2 regions of the Pseudonocardia sp. C8 genome follow, and region 2 is predicted to be linked to the other one. Evidence: riboswitches for the same ligand, from Rfam matches in the RefSeq annotation. Region 2 holds a riboswitch; the other holds the start of a gene.
The links. A riboswitch is a leader RNA that binds a small molecule or an ion and turns the genes downstream of it on or off. The one in region 2 is predicted to bind thiamine pyrophosphate.
Positions count from the first base shown of each region.

Region 1 (10,889 bases), 3.8 Mb from region 2:
ACTGACCCTCGCCGACCGCTGTGACCGTTGCGGTGCGGCGGCCAAGGTGCGCGCGATCCTGCCCTCCGGTGGGGAACTCCTGTTCTGCAACCACCACGGCCGTGCTCACGCCGACAAGCTGCGTGAGTCGGGTGTCGAGGTCCAGAGCGGGGAGTGAGGCCCGTACAGACCTGATCGGACGGGGCGGGGATCCACTGCGGATCCCCGCCCCGTCCGTGTCTCAGTGCCGGACGAGTTCGGCCGCACCCGCCCGGTCGGGCGGTGCCGCGGTGATCGGCGGGTCCGGCGGCAGCGGTGTGTTCCCGAGGACGAGGTCGGCCGCCCGCTCGGCCACCATCACGACCGGCCCGTAGGTGTTGGCGTTCGGCACGTCCGGGAACACCGAGGCGTCGACCACGCGGAGCCCGCCGACACCGTGCACCCGCATCGTCGCCGGATCCACGACGGCGCCCTCGCCGGTGCCCATCCGCGCGGTGCTCGTCGGGTGGAGGCCGTTCTGGGCCCTGCGGGCGACCCAGTCGAGCACCTGCTCCGGGGCACGGACCCGCGGTCCCGGGAAGGTCTCGCCCCCGCCCAGCCCGGCGAACGCAGGCTGGGCGAGGACGTCCCGCGCGATGGCGACCGCCTCCACCCAGCGCTGGCGGTCGTCCGCGGTGGCCAGGTAGTTCATCCGCAGCGCCGGCGGGACGGCGGTGTCGCGTGAGACGGCCCGCACGGTGCCGCGGGCGTCGCCGGCCATCACGCTCACGTGCAGCTCGAACCCGTGCCCGGTCGGCCGCACGTCCGGCGCGAACCGCATCGCCACCGGGGCGAAGAGCATCATGACGTCCGGGATCCCGGCGCCGAGCGAGGTCGTGGCGAACCCGCCGATCTCGAAGTGGTTGCTCGCCCCGATGCCGGTGCCCGAGACGACCCACCGGGCGGCGGCACCGGGCAGTCGGTGGACGCGTCGGTGCGTGGACAGCGAGACCGGCTGCAGGCAGGAGTGCTGCAGGTGGATCGCGAGATGGTCCTGCAGGTTCTCCCCGACCCCGCCGAGCGCGGCGCGGACCTCGACCCCGAGCGTGGCCAGGTGTGCCGGATCGCCGATCCCGGACACCTGCAGCAGCTGCGGGGTGGCGATCGCACCGGCGCAGAGGATCGTCTCGCCCGCGTCGACGTCGTGTGTGGATCCGTCCGCGGCGCGGAACCGGACCCCGGTCACCCGCCTGCCCCGGGCGTCGAACAACAGCTCCCGCACGGCGGCCCCGGTCCGGACCTGCAGGTTCGGCCGGGACGTCGACACCGGATGCAGGTAGGCGTCGGTGGCCGAGTACCGACGGCCGCGGAAGATCGTCCGCTCGGTGCGGGAGAAACCCTCCTGCACCGGCCCGTTGACGTTGTCCACCACGGCGTGCCCGGCCTGGCGGGCCGCGATGAGGAAGGCGTCGTTCAGCAGCCCGCCGGCCGGGGCCCGCTCGAGGATCTGGGGGCCGTGGCCGTCGGCGTCGAACGCGATGCGGTGCTCGGAGAGTCGCCGTTCCAGGCGCCGGAAGTAGGGCAGGCAGTGCGCGGAGCTCCAGCCGGCCAGCCCCGCGCCGGTGGCCCACCGGTCGTAGTCGCCGGGGTGGCCGCGCTGGTAGACCATGCCGTTGATGCTGCTGCTGCCGCCGAGCACCTTCCCTCGCGGGACGGCGAGCCGTCGGCCGGCCAGGCCCGCCTCAGGCTCGGTGGTGTAGCACCAGTCGTAACGCGGGTTGCCCCAGGCCCGGGACAACGCGGCCGGCATCCGGATCACCGGGTCCCAGCGGTGGTCCGGCCGGCCGGCCTCCAGCACGAGCACGCGGCGGGCCGGATCGGCACTGAGCCGGTTCGCCAGCACAGCGCCGGCCGAGCCGCCACCGACGATGACGACGTCGTAGCGCGCCATCCGTTCCTCCCGATCCGCGACCGGCGCCGCGAGTGACCCCTCCAGGGGCGCAACCCCCCTTGCGGCTGTCACGGTACGCGTCGCACCGGACCGGCGATGAGGGACCCGTAGGCTCCGTGGCGTGACGACGGCGGGGGACGGCGACCGGACGGCCGGTGCGCGTGCGGCGCCCGGCGGCGCCGACGCGGCACTGGCCGCGCTGGGCGCCCAGCTGGAGGCGTCGATCGCGGACCTGGAGTCCGCGCGGGAACGGGTGCGGGAACTGCAGGCACTGCGCGCCGAGGGGCTGGGCTGGCGGGAGATCGTGCCGCGGGAGAAGCGGCCGCTGATCGTGGAGAGCGTGACCCGCGCGCTCGACGGCCTCGGCGCCGTCGGCGGGCGGTTCCGCCGGGAGGAGGCGGTCGCGCTGCACGATGAGGGCGAGACGATCGCCGGGATCGGCAGGCTGTTCGGCGTCAGCCGCCAGCGCGTGTCGTCCTACCTGCAGGAACACGTCCAGGTGCAGGGGGAGCGGGCGGCTGGGGAGGACCCCGGGCGCTGAGTCGGTGCTGCGTGCTTCGGCCCTCGGCCGCCGGGCCTCAGTGCTGCTGCTTCGGCCCTCGGCCGCCGGGCCTCAGGCATCCCGCCGGCGGTGCCGGGCCCGCCGCGGTGCCGGCACGTGCGGGATCGGTCCGGTGCGCTCCACCTCCGGGAGCCGCGGCGCCGGCACCCGGGCCTGGGCCCGCTCCGCCGCCCGGGCGACCTCGGCCTCGAGCCGGGCCAGCTCGCGGACGTCGCCGATCCGGGCCGCCAGTGCCGCCGCCACCGGCCGCAGCCCGGTGGCGAGGTGCTCGGTCAGCCGGTCGCCACCGGGCCCTGCGCGCGCCAGCAGCTGCAGCGCCCCCGCCGGGCGGCCGGCGAGCGGCACCGGGACCGTGAGCGACCGCACCAGCCCGCAGCCGGCCGCCGCCGCGGCGAGCTCCGGCGGCCCGGACCGGGTGAGGTCGGGGGTGAGCAGCACGCGGTCGCCGCGCTCGGCAGCCGGCCCCGGACCGGCGTCCGCCCGGCGCTGCAGCTCGCCGAGCCGGGTGGCCGCGGTGTCCGACCCGAACACCCGCCGCCCCTCGGGGTCGCGCGGGTCGGCCGGCTCCCGCAGCAGCAGGGTCGCGCCCGCCACCCCGGCCGCCGGCACGAGCGCCACGCAGATCCCGGACAGCAGGGCGGCGACGTCGACGTGCGCCACCGGGGTCGCCCCCGCCTGCAGCGCCACGCGCACGAGCGCGGCCGTCGGGTCGGACGGGGAGCGCCCGCGGGGGCCGGAGACCGCCATGTCGTCCTTCCTCACGTGCCGTCACGCAGCGTCGTCGTTCGGGTCCGGAGGATAACGATCCGGCTGAGCCGTGGGCCGACCGGCCGACCACGATCACTGTCCGTCACCCACGGGGAGTGGTCCGGGCGGTCGCACCCGCGTAGAGTGATCGCCCGTACCGCGGGAGCCCGCGCACCGAGGCTGAGAGGGCGGCAGGACCGGCCGTCGACCGTTCGAACCTGATCCGGTTGACACCGGCGTAGGGAGGCCCGTCCTCGTGCTGTCACGTGCCCGTCCGTTCGTCCTGCTCGTCGCGCTGCTGCTGGCGCTGTCCGGCTGCGCGGCCGGCGAGACCGCGCCGCAGCAGCCCGGCGGGCCGCCGATCCGGGTCGCGCTGGACTGGACGCCCAACACCAACCACATCGGCCTGTTCGCCGCCCAGCAGGCCGGGTACTTCCGCGAGGCCGGGCTGAACGTCGAGTTCCTGCCCTACAACGCGACCTCGCCGGACACCCTGGTCGCCAGCGGGGCCGCCGACTTCGGGATCAGCTTCCAGGACTCGTTCACGTTCTCGAAGGCCGCAGGCGCCGACATCACCTCGGTGATGGCGATCCTGCAGCACTGGGCCACCGAGATCGCGGTGAAGGCCGACCGGCACGACATCCGGAGCCCGCGCGATCTGGACGGCAAGGTGTACGCCGGGTTCGGCGGTCCGGGGGAGATCCCGAAGATGCAGGCCGTGATCAAGGCCGACGGCGGCCGCGGAGAGTTCCGCACCGAGGTGCTCAACACCGCGGCCTACGAGGCGCTCTACGCCGGCCAGGCCGACTTCACCGAGCCGTTCGTCAACGTCGAGGGCATCGAGGCGCAGCTGCGTGGCGAACCGGTCAAGACCTTCCGCTACACCGACTACGGCTTCCCGGACGCCTACAACGTCCTGCTGATCGCCAACTCCACCGTGCTGAAGAACGACCCCGACCGGTCGCGCGCGTTCGTCCAGGCCGTGCAGCGCGGCTACCGGCTCGCCGCCGACGACCCGGCCACGGCCGCCCGGATGCTCAAGGAGGCCAACCCGGGCGCGTTCACCTCCGACGAGCTCGTCGACCGCGGCGCCGCGATGCTCGCCGGGAGCTTCCTGCGCGACCCGCAGGGCAGGGTCGGGCACCAGACCCCCGAGCAGTGGGCCCGGTTCTCCGGATTCCTCTACGACACCGGCACGGTCGCCGGCCCGGACGGGAAACCGGTCCGGCAGAAGCCCGACTTCACGACGTGGTTCACCAACGACCTGCTCGCGCCATGACCCGCCGCCTCGCCCCCGCCGCCCTGCTCGTCGCCGCGCTGCTGGTCGCCTGGCAGCTCGCGGTGACGCTGACCGGTGTCCGGCCGCAGGTGCTGCCGTCGCCGTTGCGGGTCGTCGAGCAGGGCTGGGCGTTCCGGTCCGCGTTGTGGGCGAACACGCTGCCCACGATCCAGGTGACGGCGATCGGCTTCACCGTGTCGCTGGCCGTGGCCTGGGCGATCGCGGTCGCGGTCGACTTCTCGCCGTGGCTGCGCCGCGCCCTGACCCCGCTGCTGGTGGCCTCGCAGACCCTGCCGGTGGTGGCGATCGCCCCGCTGCTCATCCTCTGGTTCGGCTTCGGGCTGCTGCCGAAGGTCCTCGTGATCGCGCTGGTGACGTTCTTCCCGGTCGCCGTCGGGCTGATCGAGGGGTTCGCCGCGACCGACCGGTCGGCGACCGCCCTGCTGCGCTCGATGGGCGCGAGCCGCTGGCAGCGGTTCCGCTACGTGCGGCTGCCGGGCGCGCTGCCGTCGTTCTTCACCGCGCTGCGGATCGCGATCACCTACGCGGTCACCGGGGCGATCTTCGCCGAGTACGTCGGCGCCCGCGCCGGGCTGGGGATCTTCATGCAGCTGCAGAAGAACCAGTTCCGCACCGACCTGGTGCTGGCCGCGGTCGGGGTGACCGCGGTGCTCTCGGTGGCCCTGTTCGGGCTCACCTACCTGGTGCAACGCCTGGTCACGCCCTGGTACCGGGGTGATCACCGGTGAAGGTGGCGGTGCGGGACCTGTCGGTGTCCTACGGCGACCTCGACGTGCTGTCGGGTGTCTCGCTGGACGTGGTCGCCGGGGAGTTCGTCGCGATCGTCGGGCCGTCCGGGTGCGGCAAGTCGACGCTGTTCGGGGCGCTGGCCGGGATCCTCGACGGGGCCGACGTGCGCGGCACCGTCGAGGTCGACGACACCGCCGTGCGCGGGGCGCCGTTCGGGCTGATGCCGCAGCAGGACCTGCTGTTCCCGTGGCGGTCCGTGCTGGACAACACCACGCTCGGGCTGGAGGTCGCCGGGGTGCCCCGGCGGGAGGCCCGCGAGCGCGCGCGGGCGCTGTTCGCACCGTTCGGCCTGGCCGGGTTCGAGAACGCCCGGCCGGGCGAGCTCTCCGGCGGGATGCGGCAGCGGGCGGCGCTGCTGCGGACCGTGGTCGGCGGGCACTCGGCGCTGCTGCTCGACGAGCCCCTCGGCGCGCTGGACGCCATCACCCGCCTGGAGACCCAGGAGTGGCTCGAGGACATGCGGTCCCGCTACGGCTGGACCATGCTGCTCATCACGCACGACGTCCGGGAGGCCGCGTTCCTCGCCGACCGGGTCCTGGTGTTCTCGCCGCGCCCGGCCACGGTGCGGACCGAGGTCGTCGTGGACCTGCCCCGCCCGCGGACGCGGACGGTGCTGACCGACCCGCGCCTGGCCGCCGTGGAGGCGGAGCTGCTGGACGCGCTGCGGGCCTGACCCCCGGAACCGGCCGCGCCGCCTGCTCCGGCGGCGCCCGGCCCGGTCAGGCCAGCCGCGGCGCCAGCTCCGGCAGCGCCCGCACGGTGTGGGTCGGCGGGTCCAGGTGGCCCGGCCAGGTCTCGCCCGCCCGGTCCAGCCACGCGGTCGCCATCCCGACCCGGCCGGCGCCGTGCAGGTCCCACGGGTGCACCGCGACCATGACCGCCTCGGACGCGGCGACCCCGCAGGTCCGCAGCGCGTACTCGTAGGGGGCCCGGGCCGGCTTCCAGAGACCGGCGTCCTCCACGGACAGGACCGCGTCGAACTGCCCGCGCAGCCCGTGGTCGGAGAGCAGCTTCTCCGCCACCGCCGTGGCGCCGTTGGACAGCGTCACCAGCCGCAGCCCGGCGGCGCGCAGGGCGGCGACGCCGTCGTGGACGTCGGGGTGGACCGGAAGTTCCAGGAACGCCTCCAGCAGCTCGCGGGCGCGGGCGTCGGCCCAGCGCACGCCGAGCCGGCGCAGCAGCTGCGCCGCCGTCTCCCGGCCGATCTCGGCGAAGGGCCGCAGCTCGCCGCCCGCGGCCAGCGCGATGCCCTCGCGCAGGGTGGTCGCGAACCAGTAGGGCCCGGACCAGTCGGGCGCGCCGATCTCGCCGAACCGCCGGTGCAGCGGCGTGAGGTCGGAGAGGGTCTCGTTGACGTCGAACACCACGGTCGTGATCGCCATCCGCCTACCCTGGCGGGTGTGAGCGATCCGCGCACGGTGCTCGTACTCGGCGGCACCACCGAGGGACGGGCCGCGGCCGCCGCGCTGTCCGGCGTCGACGGTGTGCGGGTGGTGTCGTCGCTGGCCGGGGCGGTGCGCAGCCCGCGGCTGCCCGACGGTGAGGTCCGCATCGGCGGGTTCGGCGGCGCCGACGGCCTCGCCGCGCACCTCCGCGCGGAACGGGTGGCCGGGGTGCTCGACGCCACGCACCCGTTCGCGGCCCGGATGACGGCCAACGCCGCGGCCGCGTGCACCGCCGCCGGCGTGCCCCTGGTCGTGCTGCGCCGTCCCGGGTGGACGGCCGGGCCGGGGGACCGCTGGCACCGCGCCGCCTCGGTCGGGGAGGCCGCCGCCGCACTGCCCGCGCTGCTGCCCGGCCGCGACGGGCGGGTGCTGCTCACGACCGGCCGGGGCGGGCTCGCGTCGTTTGCGCCGGTCGACGCCGCGTTCTGGATCCGCGCCGTCGACCCGCCGGAGCCGCCGCTGCCCCGGCGGCACACCCTCCTGCTGGACCGCGGCCCGTTCCACCTCGACGCCGAGCGGGCCCTGTTCGCGGAGATCCGGCCGGACGTGCTGGTCACCAAGGACTCGGGCGGGGCGGCGACGGCACCGAAGCTGGCGGTGGCCCGCGAGCGCGAGGTGCCGGTCGTCGTGGTGGACCGGCCGCCGCTGCCGGCGGGGGTCGCCCACGCGGCCGACGTGGACGGCGCGGTGGCCGCGTTGCTCGGCCGGCTCCTCCGATAGACTCGCTGCGCGAGGAAAGGGGTGGCGGTGCTCGACGCGGTGCTCTTCGACATGGACGGCACGTTGATCTCCTCCGACGCGGCCGTGGCCCGCGCCTGGGCGAGCTGGGCCCGGGAGTTCGGCGTGCCGGAGTCCGCGCTGGCGGCGGTGGCCCACGGTGTCCCGTCGGACGGCACGATCCGGGTGCTGCGGCCCGACCTGGACGGTGCCGCGCTCGACGCCGCCGCGGCCCGGCAGCTGGAGCTGCAGTACGACGACCTCGACGACGTCCGCGCCCTGCCCGGCGCGCACGCCCTGCTCGCCGGCCTCGACGCCGCCCGGATCCCGTGGGCCGTCGTGACCAGCGCGGACCGCCGGCTCGCCCGGGCCCGGCTCGGCGCGGCCGGGATCGACGCGCCCGTCCTCGTCGCGCGGGACGACGTCGCCCGCGGCAAGCCCGACCCGGAGAGCTACCTCGCCGGGGCCGCCGCCCTCGGGGTGGAGCCGGGCGCCTGCCTGGTCGTCGAGGACGCCGAGGCCGGGCTCGCCGCCGGGCGCGCGGCCGGGGCCCGGACCGCGGCGCTGCGCGGGCTGGACGGGGACCTGCGGCCGTCCGACCTGCACGATCTGGCCGGGATGCTGGGGATCGCCGTCGCGGCCGGCCGGTGACCCGGCCGGACCGCGACGCCCGACCCGCGCGCACCGTCGCCGGCTGAGCCGGGTCCGCCGCGGGCGCTGCCGGGGCCGCCGGGTAGTGGCCGGCGGAATCCCCTCCGGTGGCGGCCGCTCGGCCCCGGGTGGGCGAGAACGTGCTGCTCGGGTGCGCCCGGCGCGTCGATCTGCGCGTTCTCGCCCCGGGTCGGGCGGCATCGTGCTGCTCGCCCCGCAGGCGGAACGCACCTGCCGGGAGCGCGGAGCGGCGGGCGGGCCCGACCGCGGGCTCGCCGGCGTCCCACGTGGGGCCGGGTCACGGCACGGTCCGCGTTCCGCGGAACGTGCCGCGCTCAGCCGGTCGTCGTCCTGCCCGGCCCGTAGTGGCGTGGCGTGAAGACGACCGGCTCGCCGCTCCGCTCCACGACCCGGGTGGTCGACGACCCGACGATCACCAGCGTGCGCATGTCGACCAGCTCCGGATCCAGCGCGCCGAGCGTGGTGACGGTGACCCGCTGACCGGGGCCGCCGACGTCGCGGCCCAGCACGACCGGCGTGTCCGGGGAACGGTGCTCCAGCAGCACGTCGCGGGCCGCACCCACCTGCCACGGCCGGGCCTTCGACCGCGGGTTGTAGATCGCGATCGCGAGGTCGGCGGACGCGGCCGCCCGCAGCCGGCCGGCGACGACGTCCCAGGGCTTCAGCCGGTCGGACAGCGAGATCATCGCGTGGTCGTGACCCAGCGGGGCGCCGACCGCGGCGGCGACCGCCTGGGCCGCGGACAGCCCGGGCAGCACCCGTACCGGCACGTCGCGGTACTTCGGCCCGGCCGCCACCTCCAGCACGGCGGCGGCCATCGCGAAGATCCCCGGGTCACCGGCCGAGACGACCGCGACCCGCCGCCCGGACGCGGCCAGGTCCAGCGCGTGCGCCGCCCGCTCGGCCTCCACCCGGTTGTCCGACGGGTGCCGGGCCTGGCGCGGGTTCGCCGGCACCCGGTCCAGGTACGGGCCGTACCCGACGAGGTCGTCGGCCTCGGCCAGCGCCGCGGCGACCTGCGGGGTCAGCCAGTCCCGCCCGGCCGGACCGGTCCCGACCACGACCACCTCGCCCGGCCCCGGGGCGGGGGCCGGGCCGGCCCCGTCCGGGACGGAGGCGGCGACCTCGCCGGGGACCAGCGCGACCGCGAAGTACGGGACCTCGCCCGGGTCCACGCCGGCCAGCTCGCCGGTGCGCTGGTCGGCCGTCGTGGCCCGCTCGACGTAGCGGGCCCGGTCCAGCTTGCCGGCGTCGGCGAGGGCGTCGCGGACGGTGCCGAACGTCCGGCCCAGCTTGAGCACGGCGGCCGCGTCGGTGCCGGCGAGCCGGCGGGCCAGCTCGTCGCGGGGGAGCGTGCCGGGCAGCACGGTGAGCACCTCGTCGCGCTCCACGAGGGGCTGCCGGAGCGCGGCCGCGGCCCCGCTGACCGACGTGACCCCCGGGACGACCTCGGTGCGGTAGCGCCCCGCGAGCCGCTTGTGCATGTGCATGTAGGAGCCGTAGAAGAGCGGGTCGCCCTCGGCGAGCAGGACGACGTCCCGGCCCGCGTCCAGGTGCGCGGCGAGCCGGGCGGCCGCCTCGGCGTAGAACTCGTCGATCGCGCCCTGGTAGCCACCCGGATGATCGGTGACCTCGGTGGTGACCGGGTAGACCAGCGCCTCCTCGATCGCGGTGCCGGACAGGTGCGGCTCGGCGATCCGGCGGGCGATCGAGCGGCCGTGCCGGGCGGAGTGGTAGGCGACGACGTCGGCGTCGCGGATCAGCCGGGCCGCCTTGATCGTGGTCAGCTCGGGGTCGCCGGGGCCGAGCCCGACGCCGTACAGGGTGCCGGTGCCGTCCGGCCCCTCCGCCGGAGGTCGTACGTCGGGGCTCACGCGAGGATCTCCTGTTCGTGGGCCAGCGCGTTGAGCGCGGCCGCGGTGATCGCCGACCCGCCGCGCCGGCCGTGGACGACGAGGTGCTCCAGGTCGGTGCGCGCGGCGAGGGCCTGCTTGGACTCGACGGCCCCGACGAACCCGACCGGGATGCCGAGGACCGCCGCCGGCCGCGGCGCGCCTCGGTCGAGGAGGTCGAGCACGTGGAACAGCGCGGTCGGGGCGTTCCCGATCGCGATCACCGCGCCGTCGAACCGGTCCGCGAGCAGGTCGAGCGCGGCCGCCGAGCGGGTGTTGCCGATCGCGCGGGCGTGCTCCGGGACGCGCGGGTCGCGCAGCAGGCAGACCACGTCGTTGCCGGCGGGCAGGCGGGCCGCGGTGACCCCGGACGCGACCATCATCGCGTCGCACAGGATCGGTGCGCCCGCCTTCAGCGCCCGGCGGGCGTTCTCGACGACGTGCGCGGAGGCCGCGATGTCGGCGGTGAGGTCGACCTGGCCGCAGGCGTGGATCATGCGGACGGCGACGTCGGCCATCCCGGGCGGCAGCCCGGACAGGTCCGCCTCGGCGCGGATCGTGGCGAACGAGCGCCGGTAGATCTCGGCACCGTCGGTGATGTAGTCGTGGCCGCTCAGCGGGAACTCCTCGGTCGGTCCTGCGGGGACGGGGGCGCGCCGCGATGCGGTGTCGGATCGGGCGGTGTCGGGTCGCGCAGCGGGGTCGCGGACGGTCGCCCTGCGCCGGCTGGAGCGGCCGCCACCTGGTGCAGCGGGCCGGACGGGCCGTCGCCGTCGATCTCGTAGGCCTGCGGCCCGGTGGCGACGGCGTCGGCGTGCAGGGTGTGCGGGGCCCCGCAGCGGCGGGAACACCCCGC
Region 1 is NZ_JACMTR010000002.1:2,111,005-2,121,893, forward strand. Features, by position in the region: gene H7X46_RS10555 (hypothetical protein) at 1-157, shown strand, start outside; gene H7X46_RS10560 (choline dehydrogenase) at 221-1,909, opposite strand; gene H7X46_RS10565 (hypothetical protein) at 2,031-2,450, shown strand; gene H7X46_RS10570 (hypothetical protein) at 2,523-3,218, opposite strand; TPP riboswitch at 3,368-3,480, shown strand; gene H7X46_RS10575 (ABC transporter substrate-binding protein) at 3,475-4,497, shown strand; gene H7X46_RS10580 (ABC transporter permease) at 4,494-5,246, shown strand; gene H7X46_RS10585 (ABC transporter ATP-binding protein) at 5,243-5,980, shown strand; gene H7X46_RS10590 (haloacid dehalogenase type II) at 6,027-6,689, opposite strand; gene H7X46_RS10595 (cobalt-precorrin-6A reductase) at 6,708-7,472, shown strand; gene H7X46_RS10600 (HAD-IA family hydrolase) at 7,494-8,120, shown strand; gene H7X46_RS10605 (precorrin-2 C(20)-methyltransferase) at 8,456-10,015, opposite strand; gene H7X46_RS10610 (precorrin-8X methylmutase) at 10,012-10,650, opposite strand; gene H7X46_RS10615 (precorrin-3B synthase) at 10,647-10,889, opposite strand, start outside.
Region 1: another riboswitch for thiamine pyrophosphate. It lies ahead of H7X46_RS10575 (ABC transporter substrate-binding protein); the one in region 2 lies ahead of thiO (glycine oxidase ThiO).

Region 2 (10,889 bases):
GACCGCCGCGTTCCTGGAGGCGGCCGACGCCCTCGACGTGACCGACCGCGACCAGGCGTACTGGGCGGGGCGGCTGACCCTGTGCGCGGACCCGGACGACGTCGCCCGCTACGACCTGGCGTTCCCGGCCTGGTTCGAGCCGTCGCAAGCCCGCCGGGCGACCAACCGGGACGAGCGGCCGCCCGCCCCGCCGAAGCTCGCCGCGCTCGTCCCCGGGCGCGAGGGCACCGGCGACGACGACTCCGACGACGGCCCGCAGATCAAGGCCGCCGCCACCGGCACCGAGATCCTGCGCAGCCGCGATCTCGGCGAGCTGAGCCCGGCCGAACGCGAGCACCTGCGCCGGCTGATGACGCTGCTGCGGCCGGAGCCGCCGACCCGGGCGTCGCGCCGCAAGCACCGGCACCGCCGCGGCGATCCGGACCGGCAGCGGACCCTGCGTGCGGCGCTGCGCAACCAGGGCGAGCTGTTCTCGATCAAGCGCCGGGACGCGTCCCGGCGGCCGCGCAAGGTCGTCCTGCTGATCGACGTGTCCGGCTCGATGGAGCCCTACGCCGATGCGCTCATGCGGTTCGCGCACGTGTTCGTGCGCCGCGCGCCCCGGTCGGTGGAGGCGTTCACCCTCGGCACCCGGCTCACCCGGATCACCCGGGAGCTGCGCCAGCGCGACGCCGAACGCGCACTCGGTGCGGCCGGGAAGGCGATCCCCGACTGGTCCGGCGGGACCCGGCTCGGCGAGGTGCTGAAGGCGTTCGTCGACCGCTGGGGCCGGCGCGGCGCCGCCCGCCGCGCGGTGGTCGTGATCTTCTCCGACGGCTGGGAGCGCGGCGGGACCGAGCTGCTCGGCGAGCAGGTGGAACAGCTGTCCCGGCTGGCCCACCGGCTGATCTGGGTGAACCCGCACGCGGGCAAGGCCGGCTACGCCCCGGTCCAGGGCGGAATAGTCGCGGCGCTCCCGCACTTGGACGATCTGCTGGCCGGGCACAGCCTGGACACCCTGGAGAAGCTGCTGAAAGTGGTGCGACATGCGTGACGTGATCGATCAGCTCGAGGGCTGGTGGAAGAACGGCGAGCCCGCCGCGCTGGCGACCGTGGTCGGCACCTTCCGGTCCGCCCCCCGCCAGCCCGGCGCGTCGATGCTCGTCGGCCCGGGCGGCGAGGCCGTCGGCTCGGTGTCCGGGGGCTGCGTCGAGGGCGCGGTCTACGAGCTGGGCCAGCAGGTGCTCGCCGAGGACCGCCCGGTGCTGCAGCGCTACGGCGTCTCCGACGACGACGCGTTCGCCGTCGGCCTGACCTGCGGCGGCATCCTCGACGTCTTCGTCGAGAAGGTGAGCCCGGAGACCTATCCCCAGCTCGGCCGGATCGCCGAGGCGGTGCGCAACGAGGAACCGGTCGCCGTCGCCACCGTCGTCGCGGGCCCCGTCGAGCTGCTCGGCAAGCGCCTCGTGGTCCGGCCGGCCGGGTCGGAGGACGGTGTCGAGGGCGGGACCGGATCGGACCGGATCGACGACGCGATCCGCGACGACGTCCGCGGGCTGCTCGACGCCGGACGCAACGCCACCCTGACCTACGGCGTGCACGGCGAGCGCCGCGGCGAGGGCCTGCAGGTGTTCGTCGAGTCGTTCGCCCCGCCGCCGCGGATGATCGTGTTCGGTGCGATCGACTTCGCCGCCGCGGTGGCCCGGATGGGCTCGTTCCTGGGCTTCCGGGTGACCGTGTGCGACGCCCGCCCGGTGTTCGCCACGGCGAGCCGGTTCCCGGGCGCGAACGAGGTCGTCGTCGAGTGGCCGCACCGGTACCTGCAGGCCGAGGCCGAGGCCGGCCGGATCGACGGGCGGACCGCGCTGTGCGTCCTCACCCACGACCCGAAGTTCGACGTGCCGCTGCTGGAGGTCGCGCTGCGCCTGCCGGAGATCGGCTACATCGGCGCGATGGGCTCCCGGCGCACGCACGACGACCGGATCGCCCGGCTCCGCGAGCGCGGGCTCACCGACGCGGAGATCGGCCGGATGTCCTCGCCGATCGGGCTCGACCTGGGCGCCCGCACCCCGGAGGAGACCGCCGTGTCGATCGCCGCGGAGATGATCGCCCAGCACTGGGGCGGCGCGGGGATCCCGCTCGCCGAGCGCGAGGGACCCATCCACGCGTCCTAGTGCTCCACCCCGTGCTTTCGGGGAGTACTCGCCCGCCGAGGCAACTGCGACAGGGTATCGCACTGTACGGTGGGCGACACGCTCGTGACCGGGCCGTACCCGAGCACGGGCGGCGACCGGTCGGCGCGGAGCGGGAGGAGGCAGCGTGGTCCTCACCGGCGTGCCCGGAACCACGCGCGGGGACACCGTCCTCGTCCTCGACGGGGACGCGGCACGTCCGGGCAGCGCGGGCGAGCGGACGGTCCGGGTGCCGGATCACCCGGAGCGCCCCCGGCTGTCCAAGTTCCACGCGCCCGAGATCGTCTTCGGTGCGGACTCGCTGCCCGAGGCCGCGCACGCCGCGCTCCGGCTGGGTGCCCGCAGGCCGTTCGTCGTCACCGACCCCGGGGTGACCGAGGCCGGCTGGCCGGCCGAGCTCCTGGGCCACCTGCGCGCGGCCGGCCTGCGCCCGCAGCTGTGGAACGAGATCACCCAGAACCCGAAGGACCACGAGGTCCACGCCGGGTTCGCCCGCTACGAGAACTCCGGCTGCGACGTCGTGATCGGGATCGGCGGAGGGTCGGTGATCGACGCCGCGAAGGGTGTCGCCCTGCTCGCCACCAACGGCGGCACGATCGGCGACTACGAGGGCATCGACCGGATCACCCACCCGATCCCGCCGCTGGTGATGGTGCCGTCCACATCGGGCACCGGCGCCGACGTCTCGCAGTTCTGCATCATCACCGACACCGAGCGGCTCACCAAGCTCACGATCATGGGGCGGGCGCTCGTCCCGGACGTCTCGGTGATCGACCCGCGGCTGCTGGTGACCATGCCGGACTGGCTGAACGCCGCCACCGGGCTCGACGCGCTCACCCACGGCATCGAGGCGTTCGTGTCGCTGGCGCACGGGCCGCTCACCGACACGCACGCCCTGCACGCGGTCGCGCTCGTCCACACCAACCTGCCGACGACGATGCTCCGCCGCACCGACGAGGGCCCGCGCACGGCGATGGCGCAGGCGGCCCTGGAGGCCGGGCTGGCGTTCACCAACGCGATCCTCGGGGCCACGCACGCGATGAGCCACCAGGTCGGCGGCATGCTGGACCTCCCGCACGGGCTCATCAACGGTGTGCTGCTGCCGCACGTCATCCGGTTCAACGGGGCCGGTGACCCCACGCGGTTCGTGCCGATCGCCCAGGCCATGGGCCTGGACGCCCGGCCCGGCATGCCCGGTGACGAGGCCGTCGACATGGTCGCCGGCGAGGTCCGGAAGCTCGCCGACGAGGTGGGCGTGCCGACCGGGCTCGGCGCGATCGGTGTCCGGGAGGGCGACGTCCCGCGGCTGGCCCGGCTCACCCTGGGCGACGCCTGCCTGACCACCAACCCGCGCAGCGCGTCGGTGGAGCAGATCGAGGACCTGTTCCGGCGGGCGCTGTGAGGCCGGCGCGGTGACCGCCGCCCGGTTCCCCGGCCGCCGCACGCCCGCCCCGCCTGCCGCGACCGGCCCGGGGCACCGGGGCCGCCCCGACCTCGACCAGCTCACCGGGCTGCGGTCCGGCAAGCCCTCGTTCTACCCCGAGTACCGGGTCAACCTGGAGCGGCTCAAGCGCGTCATCCTCGCCCTGGACCGGATCTCCGCGGCGCTGGTCCGCACGATGGAGGGCTCCGAGGCGCTGGTCCGGGCGGTCGCCGACGCCGCAGCAGACCACCTGTCCGCGGACTGGCTGATCCTCGGGCTGGTCGACGGCGAGCTGCCCGACGCGGCGCCGCGGCACGTCGTGCTCGGCCCGGACGGTGCCGAGTGGCCCGACCTGCGCCGCGTCCCGGAGAAGGTGCGCCGGCACGTCGCCCTGCTGCAGATGGGCAGCGGCGCGGTCCACGACGGGCACCGCGACCACGACGACCGCACTCACGTGCACGTCCCGATCCGGTTGGACGGCCGCATCGTCGGCGGCTTCGTCGCCTGGACGCCGCCGGACCGGGAGATCGACGACACCGATCACTCGGTGCTGCGGATCCTGGCCGGCCAGACCGCGTCGGCGCTGCAGAACTGCGCCCTGCTCGACCGCGCCGAGCGGCTGCACGCCCGCACCGCCGCCCAGGCCGAGGACCTGCGGTCCCGCAACGACGAGCTGATGGCCACCCAGCAGGCGCTCAGCGCGGCGCGCCAGCGCGAGGTGCTCGACAACGAGCGGCACCGGATCGCCCGGGAGCTGCACGACAGCGTCACCCAGTACGCGCTGTCCGCCGGCATGCACATCGAGCTGTGCCGCTCGGAGATCGCCGGGCGGCCGGCGATCGCCGGCGCGGTCGAGCACCTCGACACCGCGAAGGACCTGACCCGGCGCGCGGTCGAGCAGCTGCGCTCGGCGATCTACGCGCTCAACGACGACGACCACGCCGACAAGGACCTGCCCTCGATGCTGCGGCAGCTCTCCACCGTGCACATGCCGGACGAGCTGCGGGTCGAGGTCACCATCGGTGGCACCCCGGTCCCGCTGCCGCACGAGCACGAGCAGTCGCTGTTCCGGATCGCCGGTGAGGCGCTGTTCAACACGGCGATGCACGCCTCGGCGTCCCGGGCGTCGGTCCGGCTGGCCTACCAGCCCGACCGGATCCGCCTGTCGGTCTCCGACGACGGCGGCGCCTCGCCCGACCAGATCCGCCGCATGCTGCGCGCGGCCACGGCCCGCGGCCCGTACGGCGAGCACCGCGGCCTGGTCAACATGGACACCCGCACCCGCGAGCTGGGCGGGACGCTGCGGTTCCGCCGCTCCCGGATGGGCGGGCTGCAGGTGCAGGTGGACGTCCCGCTCGGGGCGGCGGGGAAGGAGACCTCGTGAACGGACCGCTGCGGACCACGGGCGCGCCCGGTGCCGGCGGGATCCCGCGAGGCGGGCACCCGGCGGTCCGGGAGATCCGGATCGTCCTCGTCGACGACCACTCGATCATGCGTCAGGGCCTGCGTGCGGTGCTGGAACGCGAGGAGGACCTGCGCGTCGTCGGCGAGGCGGGCAGCGTGCCGGAGGCGTTCGCGGCCGTCGCGGCCGGCCGCCCGCAGGTCGTGCTGCTGGACCTCAAGCTCTCCTCCGGACCGCAGCCCGACGGCCTGGAGGTCTGCCGCAGGCTGTGCGCCGAGCACCCGGGCATCGGGGTGCTGGTGCTGACGACGTTCGCCGAGGACCGCCTCGTCGTCGAGTCGGTGCAGGCCGGGGCGCGCGGCTACGTCGTGAAGGACGTCGACACCACCGAGCTGGTCCGGGCCATCCGGGCGGTGTCCCGCGGCGAGAGCGCGTTCGACGCCCGCTCCGCGTCGGCGATGGTCCGGTCGCTGTCCGGCGGGATGCCGGACCGGGAACGGCTGACCGACCGGGAGCTGGACGTGCTGCGCCTGCTGGCCCGCGGCCTGTCGAACCGGGCGATCGGGGCCGAGCTGTTCATCTCGGAGACCACGGTGAAGTTCCACGTCGGGAACCTCATGCGGAAGCTGATGGTGTCCCGGCGGGCCGAGGCCGTCTACGCGGCGACGAAGCTCGGGCTGCTGTAGCGGGAGCGACCGCGGCGCGCAGGGCACCGGGCGGGGCGGTAGACAGGGCCGATGCGGTGGTATGCCGAACGCCCCGGCCGTCTGGCCCGCCAGGTCCTCGCGGACGTCCTCGCCCTGGGGTGGGCGGTGCTGGCGGTGACCGCGGGGGTCGTCGTGCGCGACGGCCTCCTGGCGCTGCGCGGGCCCGGCGAGTCGCTGGTCGCGGCCGGTGACCGGGTCACGAGCGCGTTCACCGGGGTCGGCGGGGCGGTGTCCTCGATCCCGTTCGTCGGGCCGGATCTGGCCCGCGCGCTGGCCCCCGCGACGGGGGCCGGCGCGGACCTGGCCGCCGCGGGCCGCGAGTTCGGCGACACCGTGGCCATGCTCGCGACCGGGGCGCTGGTCGTCGTCCCGCTGGTTCTGCTGCTCCCGGTGCTGCTCGGCTGGCTGCCGCTGCGGCTGCGCTACGCCCGCCGCGCCGGTGCCGCGGTGGCCGCGCGCGGGTCCGCGCCGAACCTGCTCGCGCTCCGCGCACTGGCCCGGGTCCCGGTGCGGACGCTGACCCGGGTCGTCCCCGACCCGGCGGCCGCGTGGCGGTCCGGCGACCCGGACGTCGTCGCCCGGCTGGCCGCGTTGGAACTGTCGGATCTGGGTCTGCGTCCCCGCGACCGGTGACCCGGACCCGCTGCACCCCTGTCAGTCCTCCCGCTCCGGCGAGCTCGCATGGGCCCAGTACCGGCGCGGGATCCGGCCGGCTCGCCGCGCGTCCCAGCCGGCCTCGACGCCGAGCCGCATCGCCCGGGCCATCCGCTCCGGATCCGCGGCCCGGGTGACCGCGGTGGCGAGCAGGACGGCGTCGCACCCCAGCTCCATCGCCTGCGCGGCCTCCGACGCGGTGCCGATCCCGGCGTCGAGCACGACCGGGACGCCCGCCGCCTCGACGATCATCTCGATGTTGTGCGGGTTCCGGATGCCCAGCCCGGTCCCGATCGGCGACCCCAGCGGCATGACGGCGGCGCACCCGGCCTGCTCCAGCTTCCGGGCGAGCACCGGGTCGTCGTTGGTGTAGGGCAGCACGGTGAAGCCGTCCTCGACGAGCTGCTCGGCCGCGTCGAGGAGCTCGATCGGGTCGGGCAGCAGGGTGCGCTCGTCCGCGACGACCTCCAGCTTGACCAGGTCGGTCTCGAGGGCCTCCCGGGCCATCCGTGCGGTCAGCACGGCTTCGGCGGCGGTCCGGCAGCCCGCGGTGTTGGGCAGCACCCGGATCCCGAGCCGGCGCAGCAGGTCCAGCAGCCCGGTCCCGCCGACGACGTCGACCCGGCGCAGGGCCACGGTCGTCAGCTCGGTGCCGGACGCGACCAGCGCCCGCTCCAGGATCTCCAGGTTGGTGGCACCCCCGGTGCCCATCACCAGCCGGGAGTCGAACAGGTGGTCGCCGAACGCGAGCTTGTCCATCGTCATCCTCCCTGCACCGCGGTCAGCACCTCGACCCGTGCGCCGTCGGCCGGCACGTACCCCGGCCAGGACGCCCGGGGCACGACCTCGCCGTCCACGGCGACGGCGACGCCCCGCTCGGGCAGCCCGGCGTCGGTGAGGACCCGGGCCAGGTCGGTCCCGTCCTCGATCTCGCGGCTCTCGCCGTTCAGCAGGATCACCATCGTCAGCTCCTCTCGGCCGCGACCGAGGTGAAGCGGCGCGGGTCGGCGGCCCGCACGGCATCGGGCACGGCAGCGTCGCGCAGCACGGCGGCGACCGCGGCCGCCGTCACCGGGACGAGCAGCATGCCGTTGCGGCCGTGCCCGGTCGCGGCGATCAGCCCCTCCGGCCCGATTCGGCCGATGAGGGGAACATTGTCTCGGCTGCCCGGTCGCAGACCGGCCGCCGACTCGGTCAGCGCGTACTCCGCGATCCCGGGCAGGATCCGTTCGGCGTCCCGGAGCAGGTCGCGCACCCCGCCCACGGTGACGTCGGTGTCGAAGCCGTTCTCCGCCGTCGTCGCGCCGACCACGAGGTCACCGTGCCCCGGCAGGACCCGCGGGACGGCGTACACCGGGCGCCCGTCGACGAGCGCCCGGACGGTGCGGGCCGGCGGCGGCAGCGCACCGGGCCGGCGGGTGAGCCGCAGGACCTCGCCCTTCACCGGCCGGACCAGGCCCTCCAGCACCGGGTGCAACGACGACGAGTGCGCCCCCGCCGCGACCACGACCACGTCGGCCGCGACCTCGGTGCCGTCGGCGAGCCGGAGCCCGGTGACCCGCGCGCCGTCGTCGCGCACCGCGGCGACCGCACGCTCGTCGACCGTCACCCCGGCCCGCCCGCACGCGGCCCGCAGCGCCGCCAGCAGCCGGCGGTTGTCCACCGAGGGGTCGCCGGGCACCGAGAGGCCGCCGCGGACGTCCGGACCGATGGCCGGCTCCAGCCGGCGCAGCTCGCGACCGGTGAGCCGCTGCACCGGCCGGCCCAGCGACTCCAGGTACCCGGCGAGCGCGGTCAGCTCGTCGCGGTCACCGGAGCCGGTCGCCGCGACCACGGTGCCCGCCGGGTGCAGCCCGGCGTCGGTTCCCGCCTCGGCGGACAGCGCGGCCGCGAACTCCGGCCAGCGCGCCACCGAGTCCAGCCCGAGCGCCAGCAGGTCCTCCTCGCCCGGCCAGGCCTCGGTGACCGGGGCCAGCATCCCGCCGGCGACCCAGGACGCACCGCTGCCCGGGGCCGGGTCGAACACGGTCACGGCCCATCCGGCGTGCGCGGCCTCGCGGGCCACGGACAGCCCGATCGCACCGGCTCCGGCGACGGCCAGCCGCCTGGTCATGGTTCTGCCCACCTCACTCCCTGCGCCGGCATGACCCGGATCAGGTTCGACGGTCGGGACCGCTTCCGAGGTCCCCTCTCAGCCCGTTCGCCGGGCTCCCGTGGCTCTCACCTACGAACCTCCAGCGTACGCCGTAGCGTGCGGGCCGTGTCCGACACCGATACCCGCTCCACCCGCCTCGCCCGCCTGCAGGAGGCGAGGCTCTACCTCTGCACCGACGCCCGCACCGAGCAGGGCGACCTGGCCGCGTTCGCCGACGCCGCACTCGCCGGCGGGGTCGACATCGTCCAGCTCCGGGACAAGGGCGGACCGGACGGGCCGCTCGAGGCGAGGGCCGAGCTGGCCGCGCTGGACGTGCTCGCCGACGCCTGCCGCCGGCACGGCGCGCTGCTCGCGGTGAACGACCGGGCCGACGTCGCGCTGGCCGCCGGGGCCGACGTGCTGCACCTCGGCCAGGACGACCTGCCGGTGGCCTGGGCCCGCCGGATCGTGGGCGACGACGTGCTCGTCGGCCGGTCCTCGCACAGCCCGGACGAGACCCTGGCCGCCGCCGGCGAGGACGGCGTCGACTACTTCTGCGTGGGCCCCTGCTGGCCGACACCGACCAAGCCGGGCCGCCCCGCGCCGGGCCTCGACCTGGTCCGCACGGTCGCCGGGCGGGCCCCGGAGCGGCCGTGGTTCGCGATCGGCGGGATCGACGAGGAGCGCCTCGACGCGGTGCTCGAGGCCGGGGCGACCCGGATCGTCGTCGTCCGCGCCATCACGGGTGCCGACGACCCCCAGGCTGCTGCCGCCCGGCTGAAGGCCCGCCTCGCCCGCTGAGCCCCGTATGAACGGGGTCGGGACCGTTCCGTCGGGGCCGGCCTCCGCACGCACTTCCGGGCCGCACACACGACGGCGCCGGTGGGCCGTTGCCCACCGGCGCCGCGCGCGTCGTGCCGTCTCAGTTGGTGGGGGCGGCGCCGCCGTCCTCCCCGGACTGCTGACCGGAGTCCGGTTCCTGGCTCGGGACGATCCGGTCGAGCCCGTTCTGCAGCGGGTCGCTGCTGCTCCCGGACTCGGAGCCGCTGCCGGGCTGCGCCGACTCGCCGGTGCTCGGGCTCGTGCTCGTCGACTGCTCCGAGGTACCGGTCGGCGCCTCGCTGGTCGAGGTGGCGCTCTCCGAGCTCGACGGGTCGGTGGCACCGTTCTCGCCGCCCCGGTCGGGGGCCTCCGCCGGAGGCGCACCGCGGACGACGTTCCCGATCGAGGTGCCGGAGCCGTGGCCCGCCAGCGACGAGCCCTTGACGACCTCGATGCCGGTGATCAGGAACATCGCGACACCGAAGGTGACGACGCCGAGCACCGCGGACACGATCATCGCCCGGCGGGTGACCCGGACCCGCCGGAACCCGCCGAGTCCCGCACCGGACGCCGCGGCCGTGCGCGGCCGGCCGGGCGCGTGCGCCGGGTCGAGCAGGACGGTCTCCTCACCGGTCGGGCCCGCGGCTCCGCGGCCGGCCGACTGCCGGGCCGCGGCGACGGTCCCCTCGGCGACGCCCTTGCCCTTGCGGGCGACCGCCTTCTGCTTGAGCACGACCGCCTTGTCCTTGCTCACCTCGATCGACCGGGTGAACAGCGTGGTGGCCAGCGTGGTGACGATCGAGCCGAGCGCCGCGCCCAGGACGGTGCCGACCGCGCCGAGGAACGAGCCGAGGATCGCCGTGACGACCGCGGCGCCGGCGCCGGCCGCGATCTTCGTCGGGCTCAGCTCGGCCTTCAGCGAGGTCGTCTCGCCGGAGCCGTCGTCCTTGGCGGAGCCGGGCCCCTTCCCTGCGTCGGATCCCTTTCCGGGGCCGGCTCCGACCGGCCCGTTCGGGCCACCGGGACCGGAGGCCGGGCTCAGCTCGGTGGGCGCGGCCGCGGAGGTCATCGCGCGGGTCCGCGGGTATCCGCCCGGCGGGGTCCCCTGCGGGACGCCCGGGCCGGGGACCACCCGGGTCGGCCGCTGGCCGCCCGGCGGGGTCGCCGGCGGGACGCCGGGACCGGCGTGCGGGGGCCGGGCGGGTGCGGCGCGGCGCGGCTGCGGGACCTGGGGGGCGTCCGGGGACGCGACCGGGCGACCGGTGGCCGGTGGGACGGGGCGGGTGGGTCCGGGAACGCGCCGGTCGACATCACCGCGGCTGGGCTCCGGGGGGCGCTGGTGTGGCATGGCTCCTTGCAGTGGCATCGTGGGGCGGCGGTTCCACGGGTGAGAACGTCGGAGCGGCGCGAAACGCATCAGACGATCACCGGAAGTGACGACCTTCACGTCACCCGATCGAGGTCACGGTAAAATCACGATTCTAGTCGCAGCCCGGACCGGTCCCGTCACCGGGGGTGACGGATTCCCGGGTGATCGTCCGGCAGCGCCGTGCGCAGCAACGGCCACGACACGAGC
Region 2 is NZ_JACMTR010000002.1:5,956,706-5,967,594, reverse strand. Features, by position in the region: gene H7X46_RS28380 (VWA domain-containing protein) at 1-1,033, shown strand, start outside; gene H7X46_RS28375 (XdhC/CoxI family protein) at 1,026-2,153, shown strand; gene H7X46_RS28370 (iron-containing alcohol dehydrogenase) at 2,299-3,573, shown strand; gene H7X46_RS28365 (GAF domain-containing sensor histidine kinase) at 3,584-4,978, shown strand; gene H7X46_RS28360 (response regulator) at 4,975-5,682, shown strand; gene H7X46_RS28355 (hypothetical protein) at 5,734-6,336, shown strand; gene H7X46_RS28350 (thiazole synthase) at 6,358-7,116, opposite strand; gene thiS (sulfur carrier protein ThiS) at 7,119-7,319, opposite strand; gene thiO (glycine oxidase ThiO) at 7,322-8,470, opposite strand; TPP riboswitch at 8,487-8,573, opposite strand; gene thiE (thiamine phosphate synthase) at 8,609-9,292, shown strand; gene H7X46_RS28330 (hypothetical protein) at 9,414-10,661, opposite strand; gene H7X46_RS28325 (DUF3159 domain-containing protein) at 10,820-10,889, opposite strand, start outside.